Regions from separate parts of the Cryobacterium sp. M15 genome, predicted to be linked through region 2. Evidence: predicted binding sites of a transcription regulator. Region 2 holds the regulator's gene; each other region holds the start of a gene.
What was found. Region 2 encodes LexA, which represses DNA repair genes until DNA is damaged. Its sites were predicted from a motif close to TCGAACANNTGTTCGA; they were not measured.

Region 1 (9,668 bases), on a different contig from region 2:
CAGGGGAATGGCGGCTCCGCCGATCAGTTCGAACGGTGCGAGTATCGGGGCTGGAACCGTGATCCCGAAGGCCGCCACGAGTACGCCGGCTAGCGAGCCGAGAATCATCGGGTTTCGAAACGGCTGCGTCACGATCGACACGAACGAGGCCCGTCCCCTGGTGGCCATGTCGAGCACGGCCAGGATGGCAGGTGCCAGGATCACTAGCTGCAGCAGCAGCACGGGAGCCACATACTGGGCGCTGCCGAGCACGTAGATGGCCACGGGCAGACCGATGTTGTTGGCGTTGACGTAGGTCGCGCTCGACGCACCGAGCACAGTCTCGGCCAGCGGCGTTCGAAAGAACAGCCGCGCGAGGACGAGGTAGATGAATACCCCGACCACGATGGTACAGACGATGGCGACTAGAAATTCAGAGAAGAGCACCGACACGTCCGCGTGGGAGAGCACGGTGAACAGCAGCGCGGGAGTTGCGACGAAGAAGGCCATCCGGTTGAGTATTCGGCCTGCGCCCGCCCCGACAATACCGAACCGCTCAACAAAGTACCCGATCAGGATCACAAACCCGATAATCGAAAAACCGATCAAAACACCGCCCATTCTGACGAGCCTAAGGCTTGCCCGAGCAGTAACCGGCGCGGCCCTTTCGGCCGCGCGATCGACGTTGCTACGCTCAACGCATGCCCCGACTCGACGTTTCTGGCGCTTCCCTCTACTACGAGACCCACGGAGACCCCGACTCGCCAGCCCTGCTCCTGTTCCACGCGGGCATCGCAACCCTGCGCATGTGGGACCCGCAGGTCGCCGCCCTCTCGGCCCACCACTACGTCATCCGCTTCGATACCCGTGGTTTTGGCCAGACGACGACCGAGAATGTCGAATTCTCCAACCGAGCGGATGCCACGGCATTGCTCGATCATCTCGGCGTAGCTCGGGCTACCCTGATCGGGTGCTCGCGCGGAGGCACGATTGCGATCGATCTTGCCGTGGAAAGCCCCGAGCGCGTCGCGGGCCTGGTCACGATCGGGTCAGGACCCAGCGGATTTCCCGATGTGGAGCTCACCGAACGTGAAGACGCCCTGTTCGACAAGCTGGATGTGGCCTTCGCCGGCCGTCAATGGCCGCGGCTGGCGCGGCTCGAAGTTGCACTGTGGGCGGTCGGGCCGACACGCAAGGCGGCCGACGTCGACCCCGCTTTTCTGGCCCTCGCGCAGGAGCTCAATCTGCGCAACGTCATCCACGCCACGGAAGCGCCGATCCCGATTCCGCTCGAGCCAGCCGCGCTGGACCGGGTCAGTGACATCGACGTTCCGGCGCTGGTGACCGTGGGTGAGCTCGACGTCACGTCGTCGCTAGCTCACTATGAATTTTTGTTGGAAATGCTGCCGCAGGCCAGCGGCTGCACATTCCGCGACACCGCTCACCTGCCGAGCGTCGAGCATCCGCTGGAATTCCAGCGCGTGCTGGTCAGCTGGCTCGCGACCAACAGCCTCTGATCCTTCCGTCTCCTCCCCCGCCCTACCCTGCGGCAATTGTCCACACCCTGCGGCGGGGTCTGCCCAGGTTTTCTGTGCCCGGTACCCTGTGGGCAGAGTGACCGACCGCGGGGAGATCGATGTCAGAGCACGAGCCAGTCCAGAGCGGAGAATTCTACCTCCGGCATGCCGGTCGCATTATTTGGCCGCGCAATGCCAGGGACCTTATCGACTCGGCGCTGTGCCCGGCTTGCCACACACCGCTGAGGTCGCCGGTCTGTTCCAGTTGCCGACTCGACCTGCAGCACGGGGCCGCAGCCGAATTATTGGTTAGTTCAGCGGATGCCGCAGCAGCGCTGCAGCGTCGCGCCGAGCTGATCGGGCGCATCCGCTACGAAACGAAGACCGGCCGGGTCGCCATACCCCGTCCTTTCAGTACATATTCGGTCACTGCTGATTCGAGCTCCCTCAATTCAGTCGCCACGACGTTGGCGTCACCGGTTCTGCCGGTTCTGCCGGTTCTGCCGGTTCTGCCGACCCTGCCCACAAAGCCGCGGCGTTCCAACGTGCAGGTCGTACTTCTCTCCATCGGTGTGCTCTTGGTCTCGGTTGCTGCGATCTTCTTTCTCACCGTTGCGTGGATCGTCGCCGGGTTGGGATTCCGCTTTGTTGTCGTCGCGCTGCTGACCGTGGCGGCTCTCGTGGTCGCCGCCCGGATGCGTCGTTCGCGGCTGACATCCACCGCCGAGGGAATCGGAAGCTTCGCAGTGGTACTCGTGCTTCTCGACGTCTGGGGCATGCGGCAGAACAACCTCTTCGGTCTCGCCGCCGGAGATGGGGCGCTCTACTGGGGAGTCGCCCTGATAGTGTGCGCGACGCTCTTTCTCGGCTGGCACGCCCGATCAAACCTGCGCGTGGGCAGTATCGCCGGTTTCGTCGTCGTGGTTCCCGGTGTCGGGCTCTTCGCGGCCGGTCTCTTGCAGGGCCAGAACACGCTCACTCGCGTTTTCGTCGGCTTTCTCGGTGCCGCCATCGCAGCCCTGCTGCATCGTGCAACGTTGTCCCGGCCCGCGGATGGGCGCCGCTCGCCGGCCTTCGATCGATTCCCCGAGCGGATACTGCTGCTCGCGCTGGGCGCGCTGGCCCTGGTCACGGCGGCCGTCGTCGCGGTCTTTGTAGAGTCCGGCAGCCTGATCGCGCCGGTCTGGTCCCTCGGCGCGGTCGCGCTTGTTGCCACGGCCCACGCCGTACTCGTACTGAGGACGCCGCGGTCCGCGCTGATCGTCGAGAGCGTCGACGTGGCGCAGCCGGCCCGACTCATGGGGGAATACGGAGCTTTCGCCTATCTGGCGGCGTCTCTGGCCGCGTTCGCGGCGGCTGGCATCGCGCCGGTCGTTGCCGGTCGCTCCGACAGTCTGCCGTTTTCACTCACCGTGCCCCTCCTCGTCGCCACCGCTTTGGCCGTAGCACTCGAACTGTTCGCACGTCACCTTGCTGCGTCCTCAGCCGCACGCATGGCCGGGTTGGTGGCAGCCCTTTCGGCCGGCACGGTCGCGGCCATTCTGCTGCTTCTCACTGCCGGGTATGCTGCCTGGCCACTCATCCAGGCCATAGCAAGCGGGCTACGCGGCCATGAGGTCGTCCTTGACCTTGCCAACGCCGACAACGTCTGGGCAGTGCTCGCGCTGGGCGGGGTCGGCGCGACACTGCTCATCGGCTGGGCCCTGGGCGGTTTGCTGCGCGCCCGGCGCCAGATCGTGACCGCGCTCGCACTGACCGTCGTCATTCTCGCCGTGCCGCTCTCCCCCTCCATCGGGGTTATCGTCGCGCTCTACCTGCTGCTGGGCGCCGGCGCACTCATCAGCCTGCTCCTCGCTCGATCACCTGAGCCAACTTCAGTGCCGCCCACAGTCAATGACGCCGGTCGGTTCTCGCTCGGCTTTCTGGCACCGGCCACCATCGTGTTTCTGGTCGTCGGCGAGACGTTGGGCTATGTCATCAGTTGGGCACACCCCACAACCTGGTGGTTCGGCACGGTCTCGCTCGTAGTCGCGCTCTGGTTTGCCCGCCTGTTGGTCACGCACAGGGCTACAAACCCCGCGCTCACCAGCCCAGCACTCGCGAGTGCCGCCCACGCTCACGCCCGCGGAGCTCTGTTGGCCGCGGCGATCGTGATCACCTTGGTCGGGGTTGGTCACGTTCCGCTGGCCCTCGCGCCGGAACAGCAGTGGTTTGACGCGATCAATCTGGCCAACGTCACGGCAGCCATCGCCCTCGCAACGGCCCTCCTGCACCTGCTCGTCGCTGCGGCAGCACTTCGGCCAACGGCGCTCTCTCTTCTCGATCGGCGCTGGGCATTCTTCACCCTCCTCGTTCCGAGCGTGGTTGTCTTCGTCCTTCCGATTCGAATGTGGTCGCTTGCCGCCGGCGAATCCCTGCTGCAGCCCGAACCACTCGGATCCATCCTGCGCGCCAGTATCCTGGTCGCCGCGTGCGCTTCGTGGGTCTTTCTGCGCGCCAACCATGGCGGGCTGCACTTGGAACGTACAATCGCTGCCATCGCCTTGGCCCCGGCGGTGTATTTATTGACACGCGAGGTTCTCTTCCTAACGGCTGCCGTCACCTCCGATTTCATACTCGCCGCACCGGCTGTCGCCCTCGTAGTCTGCTCACTCGCGCTGTTGCGCGGTACAAACCGTGACGGCGGTGCTGGCCGCGTCACGGCCAGCGCCGCTGCCATCGGTGCGACGGGCACACTGGCTGTGGATTCGACGGCCCGTCGCGACCGGATTGCCCTCGAAATCGGCTCCGCGATTGTGCTCGTGCCTGCCGTGTTCGCCGCTGTAGGTACGGTAGTCACGTTCCGTTCCCTCGGCTGGCTCGTGATCGTGCTCGCCGGCATCGTGGCGCTCATCATGGCGATCGCGGCCGACGGGCTGTTCGGCTCCCGGTCCAATCGCCGCCACTTCGGCTGGCTTGCCCTGTTGCTCGGCACGGCCGGCCTCTGGCTGGGCCTCGATCAGGCAGGTATCGTGGCACTCGAACCGTATGTGCTGCCAGTCGCCGGTATCGTGCTCACCACGGCCGCGCTGATTCGCCGCTTTGGCACAACCGATCGCTTGAGCGAAGCAAGTCCGGTGGCCGGCGTGCTGACTTTCGCCGCGCTGCTCATTGCTCTGGTACCGCTCGCCGTGTCGTCCGAGTCGGGGTCGCTGGCGCGCCCCATCGTGCTGGCCCTCGTATCTGTGACCCTCATGATCGGCGCCGCACTGGTGCGATGGGCTCCGCCGTCGTCAACGTATCTGGCTGCGGCCGGTCTGGCCGGCGCGATATCTCTCGTCGTCACAGCCTTCGCACAGACGCAGCGCCTGGTCGGGGCGCCCGGCGCCCCCGATGGGCGACTCGAGCTCTGGCTGGTACTTCCCACCATGGCGGCGATTATGACCGCGGTTTTGCTGGTTCGCCAAACGGATGCTGAAACCACGGCACTTCGACGCGGCACGGGCATCGCGCTTGTGCTGGTGTGGGCATCCGTTCTGACCTGGGTCGAACTCACCGTTGTCAGCGCCCCCGCAGATGCCGGGCTGTCAACACCCCGGGCCGTTCTGCTCGTGCTTGCTCTCTCTGCGGTGCATGTGATCGCCCTCGCGCAGCCCCGAGCGCCGTTAGGGGCAATCACCGCCTGGAGCGTACTCGGGCTGGCCGGCTTGGCCGCTATCACGGTAGCCAGCTCTAGCAAGGTCGACCCGTTTGAACTCGTCACCGTACCGGTAGCGTTGGCGCTGATCGGATCGGGCTGGCTGCGCCTGCACAGCAATCCACGAGCGCGCAGTTGGCCCTGGTTTGGTCCGGGACTGTCTTTGCTGCTGGTGCCGTCGCTGCTGCTCGATCTCACGTACAACGACCTGTGGCGCATCGTCAGCCTCGGAATTGCAGCGATCATTGTGCTTGTGATCGGTAGCTCGAGGCGACTGCAAGCGCCGTTCGTAATCGGTGCTGTCGTGCTGCTCATCCACGGTGTCGCCCAGCTCTGGCCGTGGATCGCCCTCGCCTACAGTGTGATTCCGTGGTTCCTCTGGCTCGGTGGTGGCGGTCTTCTGCTTATCGTGCTCGCTGCACGCTACGAACAGCGCATCGCGAACCTCAAGTCGGTTACCCTGCGCATCAGTGCGCTGCGGTAGACGGCCGGTGCTGCGCCGGGCAGTGCGGTGCAGGGCAGTGCTGCGCTGTGCCGGGCAGTGCGGTGCAGGGCAGTGCTGCGCTGTTCCGGGCGGTGCTGTTCCGGGCGGTGCTGCGCTGTTCCGGGCGGTGCTGTTGTGCTGCACCCTGCCAAGCCGTGCTGTTGTGCTGCGCCCTGCCAGGTCGTGCCCTTCGGTGTGGTGTGGTGTGGTGTGGTGCCGCACGGTGCCGAGCGATTGCGCCCAGCACGTGGTTCACGATCGGACCGGTCTTCCAAACGGGCGGGGGCTACGAGCCCCGCACCTAGAACGGCTGCGGGTCGGGGTCGACTATGTCCCAAGCAGAGGCCGTCGAGTCGGTCGAGGTAGAACCGGGCGGGGTAGAACCGGGCGGAGTCGGGTCGAGTGTGGTCGGGTTAGCGGTGGTCGGGTCGGCGGTGGACCCAGGTCGCGGTGGTGATGTGTCGGTCTGTTGTCGCGGTGGACTGATGCGGGTGGCGGGATCAGTGGCGTAGTGCTTGCCCGCCGGACTGGTCCAATTCAGGGTGCCGTCGGGGTCGGCGATGACGGTCCACGCCGAGTAGTGCTTGAGGTTGTGGTGGGCGGGAGAGAGGAAGTGCAGGTTGGTGGCGGTGGTGGGCCCGCCGAATTGTTTGTCGCGGGTGTGGTCGAGGTCGCTATGCCCGGCGGAGCGGTTGCAGCCAGGGAACCGGCACGTTCCATCACGCAGGCGCAGGTATTTCTTCAGGCTTGCTGGCACTCGGAACGGTTCTGCGCTGACGTCGAGCACGATGCCGGTGTGCGGATGCGTGAGGATGCGCAGAAAACTCGTCGCGGTTCCCGCCAGCCGGCGGGCGGTCTCCGGTTCGATCGGCCCGTACCCTTCGAGCTCCCCCGGCTCCTCGCTCTTCCCCATCAGTGTGAGAACCGGCACAGTGATGTTGACGTTGGCCGTCAGGCCGGCGCCGAGACCGGTGCTGGTGACGCCTTGGGCGAGCAGGTCGACGGCGACATCGGCGCGGAGTTGACTGAGCGTGCGGGGCTCGTCGGGGCCCTGCAGACTGATGGCGACGTCGGTGACGCGGGTATAGATGCCGTGGAGGTCCTCACCGGCGGCGCGCAGCCAGAGCGTGGCCATGCCGTCTTTGTCCGGAAAAAACATGACTTTGCGGTCGGCCAGGCACTTGGTACGGCGAACGGTGATGCTGTCGGGGTGGAATCGTTCACGCAGTTTTCGGGCCTTACCGTCGAACTGTGCCGGAGTGAGCGTGCAGGCGTGCGGCAGTAACACCGCCTCCAGCTCGGTCCGGGCGGGCGGGGGCACGGAGTCGAGTTGGTCGAGCACCCGCCGCGCATGACGCAGGGAGATCTTCCCCGCGCGAAGCGCAGCAAGGGTCTGCGGACGCGATTCGACCAACACGCGGCTCTCGTGCAGAAGACCGGACGCGGTGCCGGACGGGATGCGCAGCGCACACGCCATCTCCGCGACCAAACCCTGCTGGGCGGCGAAGGTGGCATCCCAGTCGTGTTCGTGTTGCAGCCCAGCCTGCGGTCGGCCGGTCTCGGCGGTGTTGGTGGTGTAATCCCACGCCTCGGTTAGAACCTCGGCCTTGCTCGCTTGCGCCCAGGCAATGACCCTCTCGAGATAAAGCACCCGGTCGACGAACTGCGCCTGCCGGCGCTGGAACGGGTTCACGTCACTGGGCAAGTCCTGCGCGGGCAAGTCCTGCGCGGGCAAGTCCTGCGCGGGCAAGTCCTGCGCGGGCAAGTCCTGCGCGGGCGGGTCAGCACGGAGCTGACGAGCGTTGTACTCGGCGAAGAGAAACTCCTCGCGGAGGTTCTCGTCGAACAGGTGCTCGGGCGGGACGGCGGCGAACACTTCAGCCAGGTCGAGGTCGGCTGGGATGGTCGGACCGTCGGCGAGCTGCAAGTCCTGCCGGATTTTTACCGCAACGGTCGCGGCAGATTGTGCCTCGACTTCGTCTTCGGCCTGCCACTCGGACAGGCACTGCAGCCGAAACGCGTCAAAGAATGCGCGGTCTTCTACCGAGAACGACCACTCGGCGAATTCTCCCTCGGACACGCCGTCGAAGTCGGAATCGCCGTCGAAGTCGGAATCGGAATCGGAATCGGAATCGGAATCGGAATCGGAATCGGAATCGGAATCGGAATCGACTGAGCCCGCTTGGGGGGTCTCGCCGCTCTGGCTCATGCTTGAATTCTACCAAAATCAAGGCTGTCAGTCGAGGAAATCTCAGTGTATTTTAGATTTCGATACGAAGTTATATTCGGGACATTATTCGCGTTTTGAGACCGTTTCGCCTTCGTTGACGGAGTCTCGACCGGCGGCGGCAACCGCAGGCCGACTCGCGCAGGCCGACTCGAGCAGGCCGACTCGCGCAGGCCGACTCGAGCAGGCCGACTCGAGCAGGCCAACGGCGGTCAACCCAGAGTCCCCATTTGTTTCGGCTTGCGTCAACGCTGAAGTGACGCCGGACGATGGTTTGGCGACGAACAAATCGGTTCGGCACCGGTGCTGGTCTACCTCGAGCCTGTCACCCTCACCGAAACTGGGCAGCTACCCGCGACCGACCCAGCGGTCCATTGACCGGTAGACACCGAAAACGCGACCAGCCACGGCGTCCCAGGCGGCCAATGGCAGTACGCCGCGAAGCACCTTCGACAGGTTCACCGTCCACGGCAACAGCAGTTGCGGCTTGCCGGCCAGCATCGCCCGCCAGACCCGATCAACGACGTATTCCGGCGTCATCAGCGGGGTGAGCAGCGGCCCGCTGGCCCCCGTGAACATGCCGGTGTCGATGTAGCTCGGGCAGACCGTGGTCACCTTGACATAGCCGTGCCCCTGCTGCACCAGTTCGAGCCGCAGCGAATCGCTCCAGCCGATCATGGCCGCTTTCGAGGCGGCATAGACACTCATCCGCGGGGTGCTGAGGGTGCCGGCGGCCGACGCGATGTTCACGATGCGTGACTCACGCCATCCGCTCGCAATCATCGCCGGCAGAAACTCGCGAGCGATGTACATGGGCGCAAGCGCATTGATCTGCATGGTCGGGCGGGTGTCTGCACCGTTGTCGTGCTCCCAGAAATACTTGCCACGCACGATGCCGGCGTTGTTGATGACCACGTCGGGGTCGCCGATCTCCGTACGCACCCGCTGAGCGGTCTGCGCGATGGCGCCGAGGTCGGCGATATCGACGACGTAGGGGGCGACCCGCGTGCGTCCGTGGGAACGTTCAGTCAGGATGGCGGTGGTCGCGGCGAGCGCGGAACCGTCGCGGTCCCACAGGATGACGGTTTTCGCCCCCTCGGCGACGCAGCGTTCGGCATACAAGCGGCCCATTCCCCTGGCAGCTCCGGTAATCAGCACGCGGGCTCCGGCTACGGTTCGACTCATACCTCCATCATGCCGCCTGCGCCTTCTCTTGCGGGACTACGCTCGGGCTAGCAGCAGAATCGGGGAGGTGCCGATGGACTTTCATACCCTCGCGATCATCTCCGTGATCGCACTGCTCGGGCCGCTGCTGGCGACACCGCGCCGGTGGAACATTCCCGTCGTGATCGGTCAGCTCGGCGCCGGTGTGATCGTCGGCCGCACCGGTTTCGGCTTTGTCGACGCAAGCGACCCCACACTGACCCTTCTAGCGGATATCGGCTTCGCGTTGATCATGTTCGTGGCCGGCACGCACGTGCCTGTTCGCTCCGGCGCAATTCGCGCAGCACTGGCGACCGGCCTGGTGCGGGCAATTCTGGTGACCCTCTCGGCGATCGCCCTCGGCGTGGCCATCGCGTTGATCTTTGGCACAAATCATGCACTCCTATATATAGTCTTGATCGCCTCCTCGTCGGCCGCGCTCGTGCTGCCTCTTATTCATTCGCTGGGTTTGCGTGGCCGATCGGTGCTCGAGCTCACCGCGCAGGTCGCGATCGCCGATATTGCTGCGATCGTGGCGCTGCCGCTGGCCATTGACCCGCCGAATGCCGGCCGCGCCGCGCT
Region 2 (9,668 bases):
GCGGATGTTCCCGGCGGAAGACGGAGAGCATGTGTCGCTGTCCGGGCCAGCGGAGCTTGTCTTCGACGGGGTCTTGAACCTGGGTTAGTCGCGGTGCACCTGGAGCACTCGAAAGCCCTTGCTGATGGCCTCCCGCGTGGTATCGAAGTGCGACGGGAGTTCTGCTGCGAGCCAACGCTGCAGGGAGTCTGAACCGAGATTGCGCTGGATGACGAGCCAGGCATCCGCTTTCGGTTCGAGACGAGGCAGCCAGGTCTGCATGAGTTCGTGCAGTTCGTCCTTGCCGACCCGAATGGGCGGGTTCGACCAGATCGTGCGAAACGACACGTCTGTGGGTACGTCGGCGGCGAGCACGGCCCTGATGTTGGTCAGGCCGAGGGCGGCCGCGTTGGTGCGCACAAGATCAAGAGCACGCTCGTTGACGTCGACGGCCCAGATGGTTGCGTCGGGGGAGGCGAGCGCAAGGTGCAGGGCGATGGGCCCCCAGCCGCAGCCGAGATCGAGAAAGTGGCCGGTCAGTGGTGGCTCGGGGGCGTATTTGAGTAAAACCTCGGTGCCGGTGTCGATATGGGCCGGGCTGAACACCGAGTTGGCCGTCGTTAGGAGCCGATCCTGACCGTGTAATTGCACGGTGATCTGGCGAGTTTTCAATACGGTGCCAGGCGCCGGAGAAAAATAGTGGTCGGACGACATAAGGGAACCTTTCAACTTCGTTCAACTAAGGTTAATGGGATGAATGATCCAACGGCGCCCTCGGGCAACGACACGGTAGACAACCCAGGCGCAGAATCTCTCGACCCAGACGATGTTGTGGCGCGAGTGTTAGCGAGCGCTGACAGCAAAGCTAGCGGTTACTCACTGTTCCGGAGTGGGTCAGCCCAGGCCCTCCAAGCGCAGTTTTCCGGCGAATACGACGGCAGTGACCACGACGGTGACCAGTCCGAACGTGCCGACCGCAACGCCCTGCGCCGAGTCGGCGGACTGTCCACTGAGCTCGAAGACGTCACCGAGGTCGAATACCGCCAGCTCCGTTTGGAAAACGTTGTGCTGGTGGGCGTCTACACTCACGGCACCGTCGACGACGCGGAAAACTCCATGCGCGAACTGGCCGCCCTCGCAGAAACCGCCGGGGCGACCGTGCTCGACGGCTTACTGCAACGTCGCGCCACCCCCGATCCGAGCACCTACCTCGGTAAGGGCAAAGCCCAGGAAGTCGCCGACATTGTGAAGGCGCTCGGCGCCGATACGGTCATCGCCGACACTGAACTCGCGCCCAGCCAACGGCGTGCCCTCGAAGACGTAGTCAAGGTCAAGGTCATCGACCGTACAGCCGTGATCCTCGACATTTTCAGCCAGCATGCCAAGAGTCGCGAGGGCAAGGCGCAGGTGGAACTCGCCCAGATGGCCTACATGCTGCCCCGCCTGCGCGGTTGGGGTGACTCGATGTCCCGCCAGGCCGGCGGCCAGGTCGGTGGCGCCGGCGCCGGAATGGGGTCGCGTGGCCCCGGTGAGACCAAGATCGAACTCGACCGCCGCCGCATCCACACCCGCATGTCCAAACTGCGCAAGCAGATGGTCGAGATGAAGCCGGCCCGGGAGGCCAAACGCGCCAACCGCAAGCGCAACGCCGTTCCCTCCGTCGCCATCGTCGGCTACACCAACGCGGGCAAGTCCAGCCTGCTCAACCGGATCACCAAAGCCGGAGTGCTCGTTGAAAACTCCCTGTTCGCGACCCTCGACGCCACCGTGCGCAAGTCGACGACCGTCGACGGACGCCTGTACACCCTCACCGACACAGTCGGGTTTGTGCGCAACCTGCCGCACCAACTCGTCGAAGCATTTCGCTCAACCCTTGAAGAAGTCGCCGACGCCGACGTCATCGTGCACGTCGTTGACGGCTCGCACCCCGACCCGGTCGCCCAGCTCGCCACCGTGCGGGACGTCATCTCCGAGGTCGGCGCGCGCGACATTCCCGAATTGGTCGTCTTCAATAAAAGTGACCTGATCAGCGACGATGACCGCCTCGTTCTGCGCGGCCTCGAGCCAAAAGCAACGTTCGTGTCGGCCCGCACCGGAGAGGGCATCGAGACCGTCCTCGCCGCCGTGGCGCTCCTGCTGCCGACGCCGCAGATTGAACTCGACCTGCTCATTCCCTACGACCGCGGCGATCTCATCGCAGTTTTGCACGATCTGGGTCGGATTGAGACGACCGAATATGTGGAGACCGGCACCCATGTCACGGCCTTCGTCACCGCGGAGATTGAATCATCCTTCGCTCCGTACGTCATCATGCCCGGGCTTTCCGCCTAGCGGTCGACAGTCCGCCGCGTGTCGCGATGACACGAACTGTCACATTCGGGCGCGGCGGTGGTGGTGTTGTTAGTGTCTAGTCAATCGTTGCCGACGGAATTCGTTCCCCGGCATGGAGCGACAGCCGAGCCCGGCATCCGCCCGCGAAGAACCGCCAGTCTTGGCGCGTCCGCGGCCGCCCGGCCATCACCGCTGTACCGCTTCTGCCGAATGAGGAACCATGACCGCGACAGGGATTTCCGCGTGTAACGCCCGTCCAGCGTTCTCGTTCGAGGTGTACCCACCGAAATCGGTGGCCGCAGCATCCGCTCTCACCCGCACGATCGATCATCTCGCCGCCGCCGGTCCGGAGTTCATCTCGGTCACCTATGGTGCCAACGGTTCCTCCCGCAACTCCTCGCTCGACGTTCTGCGCTACATCAAGGACCACACGTCAGTGGACGCCATGGCCCACCTCACCTGCGTCGGCTCCTCGCACGCAGACGCCAGTCGGCTCATTCGGGAGTTCCTCGACGCTGGCATCGACAGCTTCCTCGCGATTCGCGGAGACGCACCGCAGGGGACGGTTGAAGGCGACACCACATTTCTCGGCGACCTGCACAGCGCCGGCGAGCTGGTGCAGCTCATCCACCGCGTGCAGACCGAACGCGTGCCATACACCGAGACGGTGATTCCCGGTCTTCCCGGTGCCCGTGGGGTGAAAACCGAACGCAGCAAGGTGCGCATCGGCGTCGCAGCCTTCCCTAACGGCCACCCCAACTCGCGGTCGATTACCCAGGATATCGACACACTGTTGGCCAAGCAGGCTGCCGGGGCCAACTTAGCGATCACCCAGCTGTTCTTTCACGCCGACGACTATCTGAGCTTCATCCAACGAGCTCGTTCTGCCGGAGTGTTCTTTCCCATTCTTCCCGGCATCATGCCGGTGACCAGCCCGAACCGCTTGCGTCGTATCCTGCAGCTCTCCGGTGAAAAATTGCCGGCCGAACTGTCCATCGAGCTCGAGGTCGAACCGACCGAGGAAGGACAGCGCCAGATCGGCATCGACTACGCCGTACGACTCGGGCAGGACGTTCTCGCGGGCGGTGCCCCCGGCCTGCACCTTTATGCCTTCAACCAGCACGACACCGTGCTGTCGATTCTCGAGGGGTGTGGGGCGCGTACGGTGCCCGCAGCCATGCCCTAGGCCTCGCGCCCGTTCCAGCGCGTAGGCCCACCACCACGTTCGTTCTCTTCGACCATTCCAGCCACAATCGCTCAGTGAAGGAATCACCATGCCCAGCGCGCCCATATCCAGCACCTTTCCCCCCGGCACCATCCTCGGTTACCCCCGCATCGGAAGGCGACGGGAGCTGAAGAAAGCCGTCGAAGCATTCTGGTCCCAAACGATCGATGCCGCGGCCCTCGAAGCTGTCGCCGCCGGGCTGCGGCAGCAGACCCGCGACAGGCTCGTCGATCTCGGTCTAGGCCGAACCGATTCCTCGATCCCCGAGTCGTTTTCGTATTACGACCAGGTGCTCGACACCATCGTCGCCGTTGGCGCGATCCCGAGCCGGTTTGCCTCACTCGTCGCCGCAGACGGAACCCTCGACTTGGCTGGCTACTTCACCCTGGCGCGGGGCGAGGGTGAGAACCTACCCCTCGAAATGACCAAGTGGTTCGACTCCAACTACCATTACCTCGTGCCCGAGATCGGCCCGGAAACGGCGTTCTCGCTGGCCGGTGACCGGATCGTGCGTGAATTCGTCGAAGCCAAAGCCGCCGGGTTCCTCACCCGTCCGGTGCTCGTCGGGCCGGTCACATTCCTGTTGCTCAGCAAGGCCAGCGATGAAGCTCCGGCCGGATTCTCGCCACTGTCCCGGCTCGATGATCTCCTTCCCGTTTACGCGGCGCTCCTGGCGCGGTTAGCGGATGCCGGCGCCGATTGGGTGCAGCTCGACGAGCCGGGCCTGGTCAGTGAATCCATCGACGTGCCGCGCGCCGAGACGCTGGCGGCCGTAGCATCCGCTTACGGGGTGCTGGGTGGGTTGACCGGCCGGCCGGCGCTGTTCGTTGCGGCGCCCTACGGCAGCCTCGATGATGCCCTCCCGGTTCTCGCCGCCACAGCCGTTGAAGCAATCGGCCTCGACCTGGTGCGGGGAACTCTGCCGCAGGCGGTACCGGGGCTGGCCGGCAAGACCCTCGTTGCCGGGGTGATTGACGGCCACAACATCTGGCGCGGCGACCTGACCGGGGCCATCGAAGTTGCTGAGGGTGTGCGGGCGCTCTCGGACTCCGTTTCCGTCTCCACCTCGACCTCCCTGCTGCACGTGCCGCACGATGTGCTCGATGAAACGTCGCTGCCAGGCTCATTGGTGAGCTGGCTGGCCTTCGCCGACCAGAAGGTCGGCCAGGTCGCCACCCTAGCTCAGGGACTTGTCAATGGACGGGCCGCGATCGCCGGGCCGTTGGCTGAAGCCGCGGCGGCGCTGGCTGCGCGGCACAGCGCTCCTGGCGTGCGCGACGGCGCCGTACGCCTCCGTGCTGCGGCGCTCACCGACGCCGATTTCAGTCGAGGCGCTTACGCCGATCGACTGAGCGCGCAGGATTCCGCCTTGCAGCTGCCGTCGTTGCCGACAACCACGATCGGATCGTTCCCGCAGACCGGTGACATACGTCGAACACGGGCCCAGTTTCTCAAGGGAACCCTGGCCGCCGATGAGTATCGGTCCCTGATGCGCGCCGAGATCGGTCGGGTGGTGGCACTGCAGGAGGAGATCGGGCTTGACGTGCTGGTGCACGGAGAACCCGAACGCAACGACATGGTGCAGTACTTCGCCGAAAACCTCGATGGGTTTGCCGTGACCGAGAATGGCTGGGTGCAGTCCTACGGCAGTCGCTGCACGCGGCCGTCCATTCTGTGGGGTGACGTATCGCGCCCGGCACCGATCACGGTGGACTGGTCGGTATACGCGCAGAGCCTGACGACGAAGCCGGTCAAGGGCATGCTCACCGGACCGGTCACGATTCTGGCATGGTCTTTTGTGCGCGATGATCAGCCGCTCGGCGAGACCGCCCGCCAGGTAGCCCTGGCCCTGCGCGATGAAATCGGCGATCTGGAGGCTGCGGGCATCAAGATCGTCCAGGTCGACGAACCGGCCCTGCGCGAACTGTTGCCGCTGAAGAAAAAGGACCACGCGGACTACCTGGATTGGTCGGTCGGCTCGTTCCGTCTCGCCACGGCCGGTGTAGCGGATGCGACCCAGATTCACACCCACCTCTGCTATTCGGAGTTCGGCGTTGTCATCGAAGCCATCCGCAACCTTGACGCAGACGTCACGAGTATCGAAGCGGCCCGTTCCCGGATGGAGGTCGTGCGGGAGATCGAGGCTGGCGGGTTCGATCACGGCATCGGCGCCGGAATCTATGACATTCATTCACCCCGGGTGCCGAGCGTAGACGAATTGACGACCCTGCTCGACACCGCTCTGGAATCGATTCCCGAACGACAGGTCTGGGTGAATCCGGACTGTGGCCTCAAGACTCGTGGCTACGACGAAACCGTGCAGTCGCTGCAGAACATGCTCGCCGCCACGCGGGTGGTGCGCGAACGCCTCAGTGCCGACGTGATCGCCTGACTCGTCTGACTCGTCTGACTCGTCTGACGGGGTGACAAAAAAGGGCCCGACCACCGGCTGGTGGTCGGGCCCTTTTGTATGACACCAATCAGCGCGACGACTAGACCGAGCGCAGGACCGCGACTACTTTGCCGAGGATGTCGGCGAAGTCACCGACAATGGGCTCGAAGTTGCTGTTGCGCGGCAGTAGCCAGGTGTGGCCATCGCGCTTTCTCAAGACCTTCACCGTGGCCTCATTGTCGAGCATGGCCGCGACGATCTCGCCGTTCTCTGCGGTCTTCTGCTGACGAACAACGACCCAGTCGCCGTCGCAGATGGCAGCGTCGATCATGGACTCACCCACAACCTTGAGCATGAACAACTCTCCCTGCCCAACGAGCTGGCGGGGAAGCGGGAAGATCTCGTCTATCTGCTGGTCGGCCGTGATCGGGATGCCCGCGGCGATGCGACCGACGAGGGGTACCATCGCAGCATCGCCGACCTGTACGCCCGGGTGAAAGCTGTCCTGGTCACCGGTACCGACGTCTTCGGGGGCACGCTGAATCTCGATGAGGACTTCGAGGGCACGGGGGCGATTCGGGTCGCGGCGCAGGTAACCGCTGAGTTCGAGTTGATTGAGCTGGTGGGTCACGCTCGACAGCGAGGCGAGACCGACCGCGTCGCCGATTTCCCGCATGCTCGGCGGGTAACCGCGCGAGCTCACCGAGCGCTGGATCACGTCGAGAATAGCGAGCTGGCGTTGGCTCAAACTCTTGCGGCGCCGAGTGCCGCCCTTGTCGCGGGTACCACTGGTGTCTTGTGTCACGATGTGCCCTCCTGGAGTAGGTCCCGCCTGGCCTGAAACCGTGTCATGCGGGAATGTCGGTGGTGTCTGATTGAGTATCAATGCAGCAATTGTCTATCGAAAGTTTATCCAGTTACATGCCTGGGAACAAACACTTATTCGAGTGTGTCGCGCTCAATTCCGGGCTGAGCCGAGAAAAAGCTTGCATGTTCGATTGTTCGAAGTTATATTCGGAACATAGTTTCGTATCTGGGCCTCCCGGCCGAGGTCCGGATACGAGACTCGTAACGCGCTTACCTTGGAGGTTTGACATGACCACAGTATTTGCATCAGCAGTTCCCGTATCGGCAGCCCTCACGCCCGTCCCGCGCCTTCGTCTCACCCGCCGCGGTCGCTTGGTTTTCACAACTCTTGCTGCCGTACCGCTGGTGATCGTCGCCGTGTCTTTCGCCATGAACGGGGGTGCGGCCGGGGCTACGGACTCCGCCGCGGGCACCGACCTCATGTCGTACACAACCGACTCCGGAATTGTCACGACCCTGACGTACTTCCCAACCGACGTCGGTTCCGCCCGGTTCATCACGGTCGAGCCCGGCCAGACCCTGTGGGACCTCGCCGAAGATATTTCGCCGGCGGACGACCCGCGCGACGTAGTGGCCGACATCAAACGACTCAACGCCCTGGCTGTTGAAACATTGCAGCCGGGCCAGCGCCTGGAAATCCCCTCCGACTCCTAGGAAGGTATCGGCAGACGCGCGGGGCCGTAGCATGGAGAGGGTGACCAGTCTCGAAGATCTCCCGCTCCGTACCAATCTGCAAGGCCTCACCCCATACGGTGCTCCGCAATTGCATGTTCCGGTGGCCCTGAACGTCAACGAGAACACGCACCCCATTCCTGATGCGGTGGCGCGCGACATCCTCGCTAACCTGGCCGAAGCCATCCACTCGGTGAATCGGTATCCTGACCGTGAGTTCACGGCTCTGCGCGAGGCGCTGGCCCTCTACCTCGGTGAGGGGCTCACCGCCGACAATATCTGGGCGGCAAACGGGTCCAACGAAGTACTCCAGCAGGTGCTTCAGGCGTTCGGCGGGCCGGGGCGCTTCCTGCTTGGGTTTGCCCCGACTTACTCGATGTACTCGATTCTCGCCTCCGGTACCGACACCACCTGGATTCCGGGCGCGCGTGACGCCGACTTCGAGCTGTCTCCGGCCACCGCCGTGAGTGAGGTCACCCGAACCAACCCCGACATCGTTTTTCTCTGCTCCCCGAACAACCCCACCGGCACCCCGCTCTCGCTTGAAACCATCTCCGCCGTCTACGCCGCGACCGACGGCATCGTTGTCGTTGACGAGGCCTACGCCGAATTCGCGCCCGCTGGCACCCCGAGTGCGGTCACCCTGCTGCCCGGTCGGGAACGGCTTCTCGTCTCCCGAACCATGAGCAAAGCCTTCGCCTTTGCCGGTGCCCGGGTCGGCTACCTGGCTGCTGATCCGGCGGTGACGGATGCCCTGCGCCTGGTCCGTCTGCCGTACCACCTCTCGGCGCTGACCCAAGCCGCTGCGAACGCCGCCCTGGCGCACAGCGCTGAGATGCTCGCCATGGTCGACGACATTCGGGGGCAGCGTGACCGGCTCGTGGTTGAGCTCGCCCGCCTGGGCTATTCCCCGCACCGAAGCTGGAGTAACTTCGTACTTTTTGGAGGAGTGGCCGACCCGCGAGAGACCTTTGAGGCGTTGCTCGCTGAGGGAATCCTCATTCGCGACGTGGGTATTGCCGGCCATTTGCGGGTGACGGCCGGGACCGAGAACGAGACGTCTCAGTTCCTCGAGGCACTGGGCCGCCTGGGGCGGGCCGGCACGCCCGGTTGAACTGATTCGGCCCGAGGCGAATAAGCTAGCAGTATGAGTTCTCCTGCCGGCATTCTCGCGCCCCGCGTCGCCCACCTGCAACGGGAGACGAGTGAATCCAGCATCGACCTCTCGCTCAATCTCGACGGCACCGGCGTCAGCGATATCCGCACCTCGGTGCCGTTCTACGACCACCTCCTCACCGCGTTTGCGAAACACTCGCTGTGCGACCTCACTGTGCGTGCTTCCGGCGACATCGAAATTGACGTCCACCACACGGTCGAAGACGTGGGAATCGTGCTCGGCCAGGCTATTCGCCAAGCGCTCGGTGATAAATCGGGCATCTCGCGCTACGGTGACGCGCTGGTGCCGCTCGACGAGGCTCTCGCCCAAGCCGTAGTCGACATTTCGGGTCGCCCCTACCTGGTGCACACCGGCGAACCGGTCGGCTTCGAATTCCACCTGATCGGCGGACACTTCACCGGCTCCATGGTGCGTCACGTCTTTGAAGCCATCACCTTTCACGCCGGGTTGACCGTGCACGTCACCGTGCTGGGCGGTCGCGACCCGCACCACATCGCTGAAGCCGAGTTCAAGGCTTTCGCCCGTGCTTTTCGCCTCGCCAAGGCTCTCGACCCGCTGGTACACGGTATTCCGTCGACCAAGGGTGCCCTGTGAGCCGGGTCGTTGTCTTCGACTACGGCACGGGCAATGTGCACTCCGCGGTCAAGGCACTCGAACTGGCCGGCGCTGACGTCACCCTGACGAGCGATCGCACCGTCGCCCTCGAGGCCGACGGCCTCGTCGTGCCCGGTGTCGGTGCGTTCAGTGCTGTGATGGCGGCCCTCAAGGCGGTGCGCGGCGACGAGATCGTCGATCGTCGCCTGGCTGGCGATCGTCCGGTACTCGGCATCTGCGTTGGAATGCAGGTCATGTTCGAACACGGTGTCGAGCGGGGGATCGACACCGTGGGACTGGGTGAATGGCCCGGTACGGTCACCGAACTTCCCGCACCGATTCTGCCGCACGTGGGCTGGGACACCGTCACGAGCGCTCCTGACTCCGTGCTCTTCCGAGGAATCGAAGAGGAGCGCTTCTATTTCGTGCAC
Region 3 (9,668 bases), on a different contig from region 2:
CCTCGAACGCATACTGCGGGCGCCGGTCCTCGCGGCAGGTCTGCTGGCCGATAGCTGTCTGCACGTCGAGGTAGAGGTCCATTTTGGAACCGGTTCCGTCGTTCAGGTAAAGCCCGAACCGGTTGGTCTTGTCGTCACTGACCGGTCTGGCGCCGGCCAGGGTGGTGTCGTTGAGAATCGTCTGCTCGGCTTCGTCGGCATTCCAGACCAGCACCCGGTTCTCGTCAGCGGCCCTGGCGAGTGCTGCGATGAGCTTGGTCGGGTCGGCGTTGCCGCTTTTTACTGCGTTGAACACGGCGCCGGCTGCGGCCGCGAAAAAGATGTCTTGCTGCTTCGGGTCGTCATACCGCGCGTACACGTCGCTCAGCAGCAACTGCACGGCATTGTCGGCGTTGAGCTGGTCGCCGGTGGGGAGGGTGATCGGACCGGTGGCCTTGAGCAGGTAGCTGAGCGCGACCGGGTCGATCGACAGCACACCGTTTGCTTCCAGGCCGAATTCCAGGCGCCACATTTCGCGGGCGAGCTCACCGGTTTGCGCAAAGTCAGGGGCCATCGAGACATTCTGAATGAACTGCCCGGTGATGTCTCCGTAAATGCTGCGAATCTCGTCGCCGAGGGGTAGCACCGGAGCCGGGTATTGCGGAAAGGAGGTCGAGCTGGCCTGCTGGGTGAGTTCAATGCTGCCGTTGTCAGTGTGGAGTAGCGCGAGCGCACCGGGGATGCCGCCGGTGGAACGCAATTCGGCCGGGTTTTGGAATAGCAGAATGTAGTCGCGCGGCTCGGTAGCGCCGAGCATGGCCGGCAGCAGGGTCACTGCCCGGTTCATACCGTCGAGCGTGGCCGACGTTTCACCGGTGACCGTCTGCAGCCGGGTGACGGCACCGCGCACGACGTCGAGCACGTCGTTGGTCTCGATGGCTTTCACGTTCGTGACTGCCCGGGCCAGGGCTGCATCGGCAGCTGCTACTGCCGGCTGCGCATCGAGCAGCGGTTGCAGGGCAATGGCGCCGTCGACGGGCTTGAAATCGGTCAGGTCGAGATTGCCGGCCAGCGCAGCCAGGGGGGTGACGGCACTCAGCGCAACGTCGTCGACGACCGCGGCGATTTGACGCACGGCCACGAGGTTGGAGCCGAGAAAGGGCAGCAGCTCGTAGGTGCGCCAGACCGGATCGCTCGTGCGTGACCGGGCGGTGTTGGTGTATGCGGCCAACAGTGCAGCGGTCCGGGCAGCAGCCTCACCGTCACCGGAGACGACTTGGTCGGTGATTTTCTCGGCCAGCGGCACCGCAGCTTCGAGTGCGTCCTTGGCCTGCAGGCCACGAATGCCGACCCAAGCGGTGGCCGCCACCACGATGACCAGCAGGCCGAGCACGAGGAACCCCACGGTGGTGCGTGTTCGCGAGTGCTTCGGAGGCATGGTCTGGGCCGAGCGAGAAGAGGACATGGCCATATTCAAGCAGACCTCGGATGTCGGCTACGGCTTGACGCGCGCCGATGCGGCATCCGTTTCGCTGGCCTTCGGGCGGAGCGCTGGCGCAATCATCGCGGACGTGACTTTCACCGGCCTCGTGATCGAGCCAGCGCTGGTGATTTTCTGACGATATGCGTGCTGGGCGTGCGCTCACATTGTGGCACCGATCTAACTGTCCCCAGAATTGGGGCTGGGTTATAGCTACCTAAGCGAGAGACTCTGTGTCGGAGTTCACTAGGCTCGGCAGCACATGGAAATTGTCGTTCCCGTTTTGGAAATGAAACCCGTGGTTGTATGCGATTCGGCCTGCCGTTCGCGTTCGCCGATGAACCAGCGCGAGGCAGAAAAATGGGCAAGTTGACGTATGACTCGAGCCTCACCGTCGATTTCGACGACCGAGTACTCGCGCACATTCAACTCGTGGTCGGCGCCAAACTGCGCCGCGGCGAATCGTTCTATTTCTCTTGGCGCGACGACCCCCCCGTCGGGGGAGGCCGCAGCACCGTTTGGATGCACCCCGGCATTTCCTTGGCCTATAAGTACTTCGGCAGCAAGGTGCCGGTACTCAACCGCGACTGGGTTGAGGCGCTGTCGCTCTCGGCCAACTCCGCGACCGGCCTGCAGCTGATGGCGGAACCGGCGCAACGCACCCCCCTAGCGCTGCGTCCGGGCGGTTAGCCCCACGTATGCCCCGGCTGCTTCCAAGGGGCTGAACTCGCACGGGCTGGGCGTCGTCTCCCCCGGTGAAGGCGCGCACGGCCGCGCCCCGGGCGCGGAGGCGGTCGACGTTGCTCGTGGTTGTTGGCCCGTCCGAGAGGCGCGATCATGGGAACGAGCGCCCCACCGGCTTTATGCGGGCGCTGGCCGGCTGCGATTGTTCAGCACGCCGTGGCTCTCATCGAGGTAACAACTGCCGCAGAGTGACTCGTAGGTGACTTCTTCGCCATCGATGGCTACCTGGTCGCCGTCGAACACGAAGACGCCGTCGATCTTGCGACCGTTGAACACGGCCTTGCGCCCGCAACGGCAGATGGTCTTGAGCTCTTCGAGGCTATGAGAAACTTCGAGCAGGCGGCGACTGCCGGGAAAAGCGACGGTCTGAAAGTCCGTGCGGATGCCGTAGGCCAGCACGGGCACGTTCTCCAAAATCGCGATGCGCAGCAGGTCATCGACCTGGGTTTCGGTAAGAAACTGAGCCTCGTCGAGCAGCAGTGCACTCACGTCTCGGCCGGACCTGTGCAGAACCTGCGCGCGGTGCTGTTCGAATGCGGCGTACGCATCCGTCTCGGGGGTCAGCAGAAAATCGACGGTTCTGGTGACGCCGAGGCGGGAGAGGATGCCGCGGTCCCCCTTGGTGTCGACGCTCGGCTTGGCCAGCAGCACATGATGGCCGCGTTCCTCATAGTTGTAGGCCGCCTGAAGCATGGACGTGCTTTTGCCGCTGTTCATGGCGCCGTATCGAAAGTACAGTTTTGCCATTATTTGATGCCCTTGATCGTGGTGCGTTCAGCATTGAATTCTAGCGTGAGCAGCGCATGCCGACTGGTCACCCGCACCCGAGTGAACACGGCGCGCAGCACACTGAGGTACGGTCGCAGGGCGCGGCGGCGCTGGTGCGGCGGCAGTGAGAGTACGACCTGGATGGTGATGGTGTCTACGTCGCGGTCATCTCGGCGGGCTTGTATCTGGGAATGCAGCTGCGCTTGGGCACGCGCCTGGGTGCGGGCCTGCGCGGATGCCTGTTCCTGGGCGGCGGTGACGATGGCAATGGTCGTGGTGTCGGTAGCCGGCGTGGGAAGAGATCCGCGCAGTCCGAAGGCCTGGGTGACCTGGGCGGTATCGGTCGGGGCGGCGCCGGATCCGTCGATCTGCACGACAAGGCTGGTCGGGTCGAATCCCTTGAGGGTGCACAGAGCCACGATCATGGCGCCAGCGGCGGCGCGCTGGTCGGAGTCGAAAGCGGTCGCTCGACGGTCGGGGTCGGCGATGACGCAGAGCGGGTCGAGGCCGCGATCGGTGAGGCCGATGCGTTCGCGTCCGATGAGGTCGTCGAGCCAGGTGTGGTCGACCTCGGCGACGAGCACCCGCCGCACCTGGAAGGCGAGGGAGCGTGCGCGTTTGATGTCGGCGGCAGTGAGTTCTTGCCGAACGAGGACGTCGGCCAGAAAGGGGAGTACATCGGCGCCGAGATTGGTCAGGCGATGGTCCACCACCTCGTGCGCGAGGGGGCCGCGGCTCTCTTCCGTGCGCGCGCGGATGGCGCGGCGGGCATCCGTCTGCCAGCGGTGAATGGAGTTGACGACCTGTCGGGAGTATGCGGCGGAGGCCAGGGCGGGCGCGAGCACCTGCGTCATGGCGATGATGGCGAACAAAACGGGCGGCGTCTGCACACCGAGAAACAGTGACTGAACCAGGGCCGTGATGCCCACTACGGTAGCGGACGAGCCGCCGAGCACGAGGATTTCTTTCCACGGCCGGAACGGCGCGAGGGCCAAGAGCAGCAGGCCGAGTCCGATCGGGGCGAAGTCGTCCTGGATCATGCCATTGAACTGCCAGGTGCTCGCCGCGGCGAGCAGGTGCGCCGCGAGCCCCAGGGCCACGATCACGATGGCGCGGATGCGAGTGAACGGGGCCAGGTCGGGACGAGCGGCCCAGACGAGCACGGCGGCTGCGATCATGAGCACGCCAACGGACACCACCGCGAGCTCTATGAGCACAATCTCATGCATGCGCGAGATCGTCGCGGCGACGGCGTAGGTGACGACGATAGCCGAGACAACCGGAGCGAGCGGCCAGGCGGCAAGGCCTCCGATCGGGTCGAGCCGCTGCTGAGAAGCGGATGCCGGCGCGCGCGGCCGACGCGGAGTGGGGGTCGCGCGGGTCATGCGGCGGGCCGTTTGACGCGGTTCGGCTGATCCTGGGGCTGTATTTGTGCCGCCGGCACCGTCAGGCGCACGTTTGTGCCGGCGCCCGGCCTGCTCCAGATCAGTACGGATCCGCCGAGTTGTTCGATACGGCGCCGCACGGACTGGCGGATACCGAGGCGGTCGGATGCGGATTCCGATTCGGTGAAGCCGCGGCCCGCATCTGTTATGAGGAGTGAGATAGTGCTCAGGTCGGATTCGACGGCAACCTCGGCGGAGGCGACGCCGGCGTGCAAGATGACGTTGACGAGGCAGTGCTGTACGGCGAGGCCGACGTCGCGGTCGCTTTCGGCGTCGAGGCGGGCGAGGGCGTCGCGGTCACCGGTGACCTCGACGACGAGTCCGCGGTCACGGCTCCGTTCGATGGCTGTGTACACGGCGCTGGAGAGCCAGGCGTCGCTAGGCAACTTCTGGGTGTCGGTCGGTTGTAGGGCGGTGTTGGTGCGGGCGTCGATGTCGGTGAGCCAGTTGGTGTCGTGCAGGGTGGTCAGAGTGTATTTGAGGCTCGCGGTGAGGCCCGGTGAAAGCGCTCCGGGCTCGGCGAGCGACAGCGCGACGAGCTGAGCCACCGTCGTGTCGTTGAGTAGGGCAATGGCGCGGGTGTCGAGGGCATCACGCAGCTGCCGGTTGGCGCCGTCTTGCACTGCGCGGTGGATCGCGGGCTGGGCGGCGTTGCTGGCCCGACGGTCGATTCCGGCGAGCACCATGGCGCCGACCAACACGAGGTAGGTGGACAGGGTGAACAGATCGGGCCGGTACGGCACGGTGGTGGTGAGGATGGCAAGGAAAGCGGAGGCCTCGGCAAGAATAAAGGCGGCGGTGCTCCAGAGCACGCCGCCGACAGCGGTGATTCCGGCGCCGCCGACCATGACGAGCGCCATCTTGGGCATGGCAACGAGGAACATATTCGACGCTGGGAATGCGTCTGGGACGCCGAGCACGGTCGTGGTGAAGACGTAGACGCCGAGGGTTCCCACGACAAGGTAGGCGACCGCGAATGCAATGCGGCGGTGCCGGGTGAAGAGCACGAGCAGGGCGCCCATGGCCACGACGACCCCGACTGTCACCCAAAGTTCGGGACTGTGCAGACTAAGAACGGCAACCGAGACGACTGCGGCCATGAGACAGGTCAGCACAAACCAGTGTGCGGCCCGCGCGAGGGCGCGCGTGAGCGTCAGCTGGACCAGGTGGCCGGGTAACCCTAGAGACATATTTCCCCCGCGTTAAGTATGCCACCGGGGGTGGGCGGTGGTTGAGCGGGGGTGCTGTTGGGGTGCTTGGGGTTGGCGTTCGCGGCATCCGCTCGCCGGGCCCATGTTATGGCCCCGGGTCCAGTTTCTAAGCTGGGCCCACGGTCCGGGCCCGGGCCCCGTCCCGGAACGGAGTCAGAACAGGGTCGGCGCCAGATCGGGCGGAAGCTCCGCCGCGATCAGCGATCGGGGCGCCTCCGCAGCGCGGGCCCACGTTATGACCCCGGGCCCAGTTTCTAAACTGGGCCAACGGTCCGGGCCCGGGCCCCGTCCACTTGACGCGGCCGGCACACTTGACGCGGCCAGCACACGGGGCGCGGGCGGGGGCGACGCGGGCGTGCGGGAGCCGGACGTCGGCATCCGCTCTGGGGAGACCGGAAGGGCACTTGACCGCAGGCCACCGGTGGCTGGGTCGACGATTCCACGCTCCAGGCCGTGCGCACGAATGAGGGGTTTGATGCGGGCGGCGAGCCAGGTACGGTACTCCTTGGGCGCGTATTGGCCGCCGGCGTAGAGTTCTCGATAACGGCCAACGAGTTCCGGATGCTCGCGCGCCAGCCACAGCAGGTACCAGTCTTTGACGGCGGGCTTGAGGTTGAGTCCCGAGTAGAGCACGCTCGTGGCGCCGGCGGCCTTGGCCCGCCGCAGGGCCTCGTCGAGGTGGGCGCGGGTGTCGGTGAGAAAGGGCAAAATTGGCATGAGAAAGACGCCGCAGTCGAGTCCGCGTTCGCGGACCGCGGTGACCGTGGCAAGGCGCGCCTTGGTGGTGGGGGTTCCGGGCTCGACCGACTGCTGCAACTCGTCATCGTAGATTGCGATCGACATGGCCAGGTCCACCGGAACGTGTTCGCTCGCCTCCACGAGCAGGTCGAGGTCGCGGCGCAGCAGCGTGCCTTTGGTGAGAATGGAGATGGGCGTCTTGCTGTCGGCGAGGGCCGCAATGATGCCGGGCATGAGGCGGTAGCGTCCCTCCGCGCGTTGATAGGGGTCGGTATTGGTGCCAAGAGCCACTGGATGCCGGCCCCACGTCGGCTTGGCGAGTTCTTTTCTCAAGACCTCGGCCACGTTGACCTTCACGATGATCTCGCTGTCGAAATCTTTGCCGGCGTCGAGGTCGAGGTATTGGTGCGTGGTGCGCGCAAAGCAGTAGGTGCAGGCGTGTGAACAGCCGCGGTAGGGGTTGATCGTGTAGCCAAACGGCATCGTGCTCTGGCCGGGAACATGGTTCAGCGCCGACTTGCACAGGATCTCGTGGAACGTGATTCCCGCAAACTCGGGCGTCTGCACGCTGCGCACGAGGTTGTTCAGGCGGGCGAGTCCCGGCAGCGCCCCAACTTGTTCGGTCTGTAATTCTTGTGAGCTCCACCGCATGCATCCAGTCGAACACAGGTACTAGTCAAATGCAAGTGCTGCGCAATATATCCGGACTGAAACGAATGCCGGCGGCCGCCCCGCGCGCGCTGCCTCTTCGCGGCACTCGTCCGGAAAGCGGGCACCCCTAACACGGGGTGCCGCGAAATGTACCGGGTGCCGCGAGGCCTGACGTGCGGCGCGACCTCCGAGACTGGGGGCGCCGCATCCGTTCGCGGGTGATTCGCACTACTCTTCCGGGCAGGCGCACAGAGAGGGGATCCGCATGACCCGGTTACGACGCAGCGACCCGACCCGACCTGGGTATTCCCGGCGGCGGGCGGGTACGGGGTTCAGCTATCGCGACCCGGCCGGGCAACAAATCACCGACACGGAACTGCGGCAGCGGTTCGCGGCCCTCGCTATCCCTCCAGCGTGGAACGACGTCTGGATCTCACCGCACTTGAACGGTCATATCCAGGCGATCGGCATCGATGCCGCCGATCGCCGCCAGTACATCTACCACCCGGCCTGGCGTGAACAGAAGGACCGCCTCAAGTTCGAGCGCGCGCTGCAGTTGGCCTCGTCTCTGCCGCGGGTGCGCGGCCAGGTCACCCGTGAACTGCGCGGCGACGGCCCGCCGCGCACTCGGGCACTCGCCGCGGCATTTCGCATGCTCGACCTGGCCTCACTGCGCATCGGTAGCGAGCGCTATGCCGACACCTACGGCAGCCACGGACTCTCGACCCTGCTCTGCTCGCACGTCACGGTGCGCGGCGACGAGGTCAGGCTTGATTTCCCGGCTAAGAGTGGGCAGCAGTTCGAGGGCGTGATTACGGATGCCGACCTCGCCACCTACCTGCGTGCCCGGCTGCGCGAACGGCCGGCCGCACCCCTGCTGTCCTGGGTGTTGGATGGCGTCGAGGACGTCGTCTCGGCCTCCGACATCAACGATTTCATCAAGGAACGCACCGGCGGCGAGTTCACCGCAAAGGACTTTCGTACCCTGCGGGGCACGATCGCGGCCGCACAGAGCCTGGCGCAGAGTTTGACGGCGAGCCTGGCGGCGAGCGCGCGACCGGCGGGGCCGGCTGCCGGGGGGCCGGCCGGTGGGGCGGGCCCCAGTGGTGTGCCCACCTCGTTTGCTGTGTCCCCGGCATCCACTGCGCGGCCACCACGCGCGGCAACGCGCAGCCGACGCTCCGATGACCGCGCCATCGCCGAAGCGATGCGGCAGGCCGCCGATGCGCTCGGCAATACGCCGGCGATCGCCCGCACGAGTTACGTCGATCCGCGCGTCGTCGATCTGTTTCGCGCGGGTGAAACCATCGACCCGGCGAGCCGGGTATCGGTCGAAACAGCCCTGCGGGCACTTTTGCTCGGCGACACGGAGTGAGCAAAAAAGTCACCCGGCACATTGTCGCGCCGGCAGCGCGAGCCAATTTCAGTGAATGTCCCCCGTTCGGGGTATAACTTAAACGTCGCCGGTCGAGGCGCAGCTATGGTCATCGAGAAAGGTATGCCCGTGTCCCACGATTCTGATCCCGTTGAAGAGCCGCCGCTCAGTATTCCAGAGCCGCCGAGCACACCGACCAATCCCGACCAGCTCGTGGGACCGGACGGCCCCGACGGCCCCGACGCGGAACACGCGGAGCCTGACGGGAAACCAGGCGGGTCTTCCAGGGAACACCCCAAACCGACCATTCCGGTCGCGAGTGCGAGTGCGAGCACCGGCCCGGACGGTCCAGCTCCGAGCACCGATGGGTCGACTGCGGGAGAAGCTGCCGTCGCAGCCGCGGTCGAGCCGGACAGCGACACCGAGGTGAACCTCGACGACGTGGACCCGGTCGACGACCCCTCGAACCCTGATCTGATCGGCCGCGACGTGGGTGACGATGATCCCACCCGCGCCGAACCCACGACGCCGATCCCACCCGCGCCGAAGCCAGGGCCAACACCCCGCAACCTGAAGGAGTCCCCATGAAAGGCAAATTCCTGTTCCTCGCCGGCACCGCAACGGGCTTTGTGCTCGGGTCCAAGGCTGGCCGCCAGGCCTACGACCGGCTGAGCGCGAAAGCCCACCGGCTCTGGGGCGACCCCACCACGCAGAAGGTTATCTCGCAGGCCGAGACCATTGCGCGCGACGCGGCATCCGTGGCGCAGACCAAGGTGAGCGATCTGCTGGATCGCACCGAGGCATCCGTCAAGAAAGAAGAGTCCAAGACCACCCCGAAAGCGGATGACGGGGGCCACGTCATATAGACCACCGGGGAGTCGGCGGCCACGCGGGCTCCCTACCGGTGCACGGGCTCCCTGCCGGTGCACGGGCTCCCTGCCGGTGCACGGTCTCCCTGCCGGCGCACGGTCTCCCTGCCGGCGCACGGTCTCCCTGCCGGCGCACGGTCTCCCTGCCGGACATAGGCCCTGTACCGGTACACAGCTTCTCTGCCGGAAACGGTCTCTGTGCCGGTACACGGTCTCCCTGCCGGGAACGGGCTCTCTACCGGTACACAGTTTCTCTGCCGGAAACGGTCTCTGTGCCGGTGCTTAGGCAGTCGCGTCGTTTCACACGGGCCAATCGCGTCGGCCACTCCGCTGTGCGTGAACCGACCGGCTGGACCGGCTGCGATACACGCAGGTTTCCGCATCCGAAACGCCAATGTTCGGGTTCAC

Region 1: a site for LexA is predicted at 7,930-7,945, ahead of CXY83_RS10850 (HNH endonuclease signature motif containing protein). Genes of this name have one in related genera too.
Region 3: a site for LexA is predicted at 7,025-7,040, ahead of CXY83_RS03285 (Rv2578c family radical SAM protein). Genes of this name have one in related genera too.

Annotation. Positions count from the first base shown of each region.
Region 1 covers NZ_PJJW01000038.1:239,366-249,033, reverse strand. The annotation lists gene CXY83_RS10870 (AEC family transporter) at 1-600, opposite strand, end outside; gene CXY83_RS10865 (alpha/beta fold hydrolase) at 681-1,496, shown strand; gene CXY83_RS10860 (SCO7613 C-terminal domain-containing membrane protein) at 1,616-5,656, shown strand; gene CXY83_RS10850 (HNH endonuclease signature motif containing protein) at 5,958-7,865, opposite strand; gene CXY83_RS10840 (SDR family NAD(P)-dependent oxidoreductase) at 8,232-9,068, opposite strand; gene CXY83_RS10835 (cation:proton antiporter) at 9,142-9,668, shown strand, end outside.
Region 2 covers NZ_PJJW01000037.1:31,268-40,935, reverse strand. The annotation lists gene dapF (diaminopimelate epimerase) at 1-88, shown strand, start outside; gene CXY83_RS08720 (class I SAM-dependent methyltransferase) at 85-693, opposite strand; gene hflX (GTPase HflX) at 733-2,310, shown strand; gene CXY83_RS08710 (methylenetetrahydrofolate reductase) at 2,531-3,496, shown strand; gene metE (5-methyltetrahydropteroyltriglutamate--homocysteine S-methyltransferase) at 3,585-5,927, shown strand; gene lexA (transcriptional repressor LexA) at 6,028-6,732, opposite strand; gene CXY83_RS08695 (LysM peptidoglycan-binding domain-containing protein) at 7,023-7,448, shown strand; gene CXY83_RS08690 (histidinol-phosphate transaminase) at 7,480-8,580, shown strand; gene hisB (imidazoleglycerol-phosphate dehydratase HisB) at 8,614-9,237, shown strand; gene hisH (imidazole glycerol phosphate synthase subunit HisH) at 9,234-9,668, shown strand, end outside.
Region 3 covers NZ_PJJW01000030.1:2,068-11,735, forward strand. The annotation lists gene CXY83_RS03260 (DUF4012 domain-containing protein) at 1-1,444, opposite strand, end outside; gene CXY83_RS17585 (hypothetical protein) at 1,443-1,598, shown strand; gene CXY83_RS03265 (ATP-dependent DNA ligase) at 1,820-2,149, shown strand; gene CXY83_RS03270 (thymidine kinase) at 2,321-2,950, opposite strand; gene CXY83_RS03275 (hypothetical protein) at 2,950-4,356, opposite strand; gene CXY83_RS03280 (sensor histidine kinase) at 4,353-5,606, opposite strand; gene CXY83_RS03285 (Rv2578c family radical SAM protein) at 5,781-7,016, opposite strand; gene CXY83_RS03290 (DNA topoisomerase IB) at 7,282-8,391, shown strand; gene CXY83_RS03295 (hypothetical protein) at 8,497-8,979, shown strand; gene CXY83_RS03300 (hypothetical protein) at 8,976-9,257, shown strand.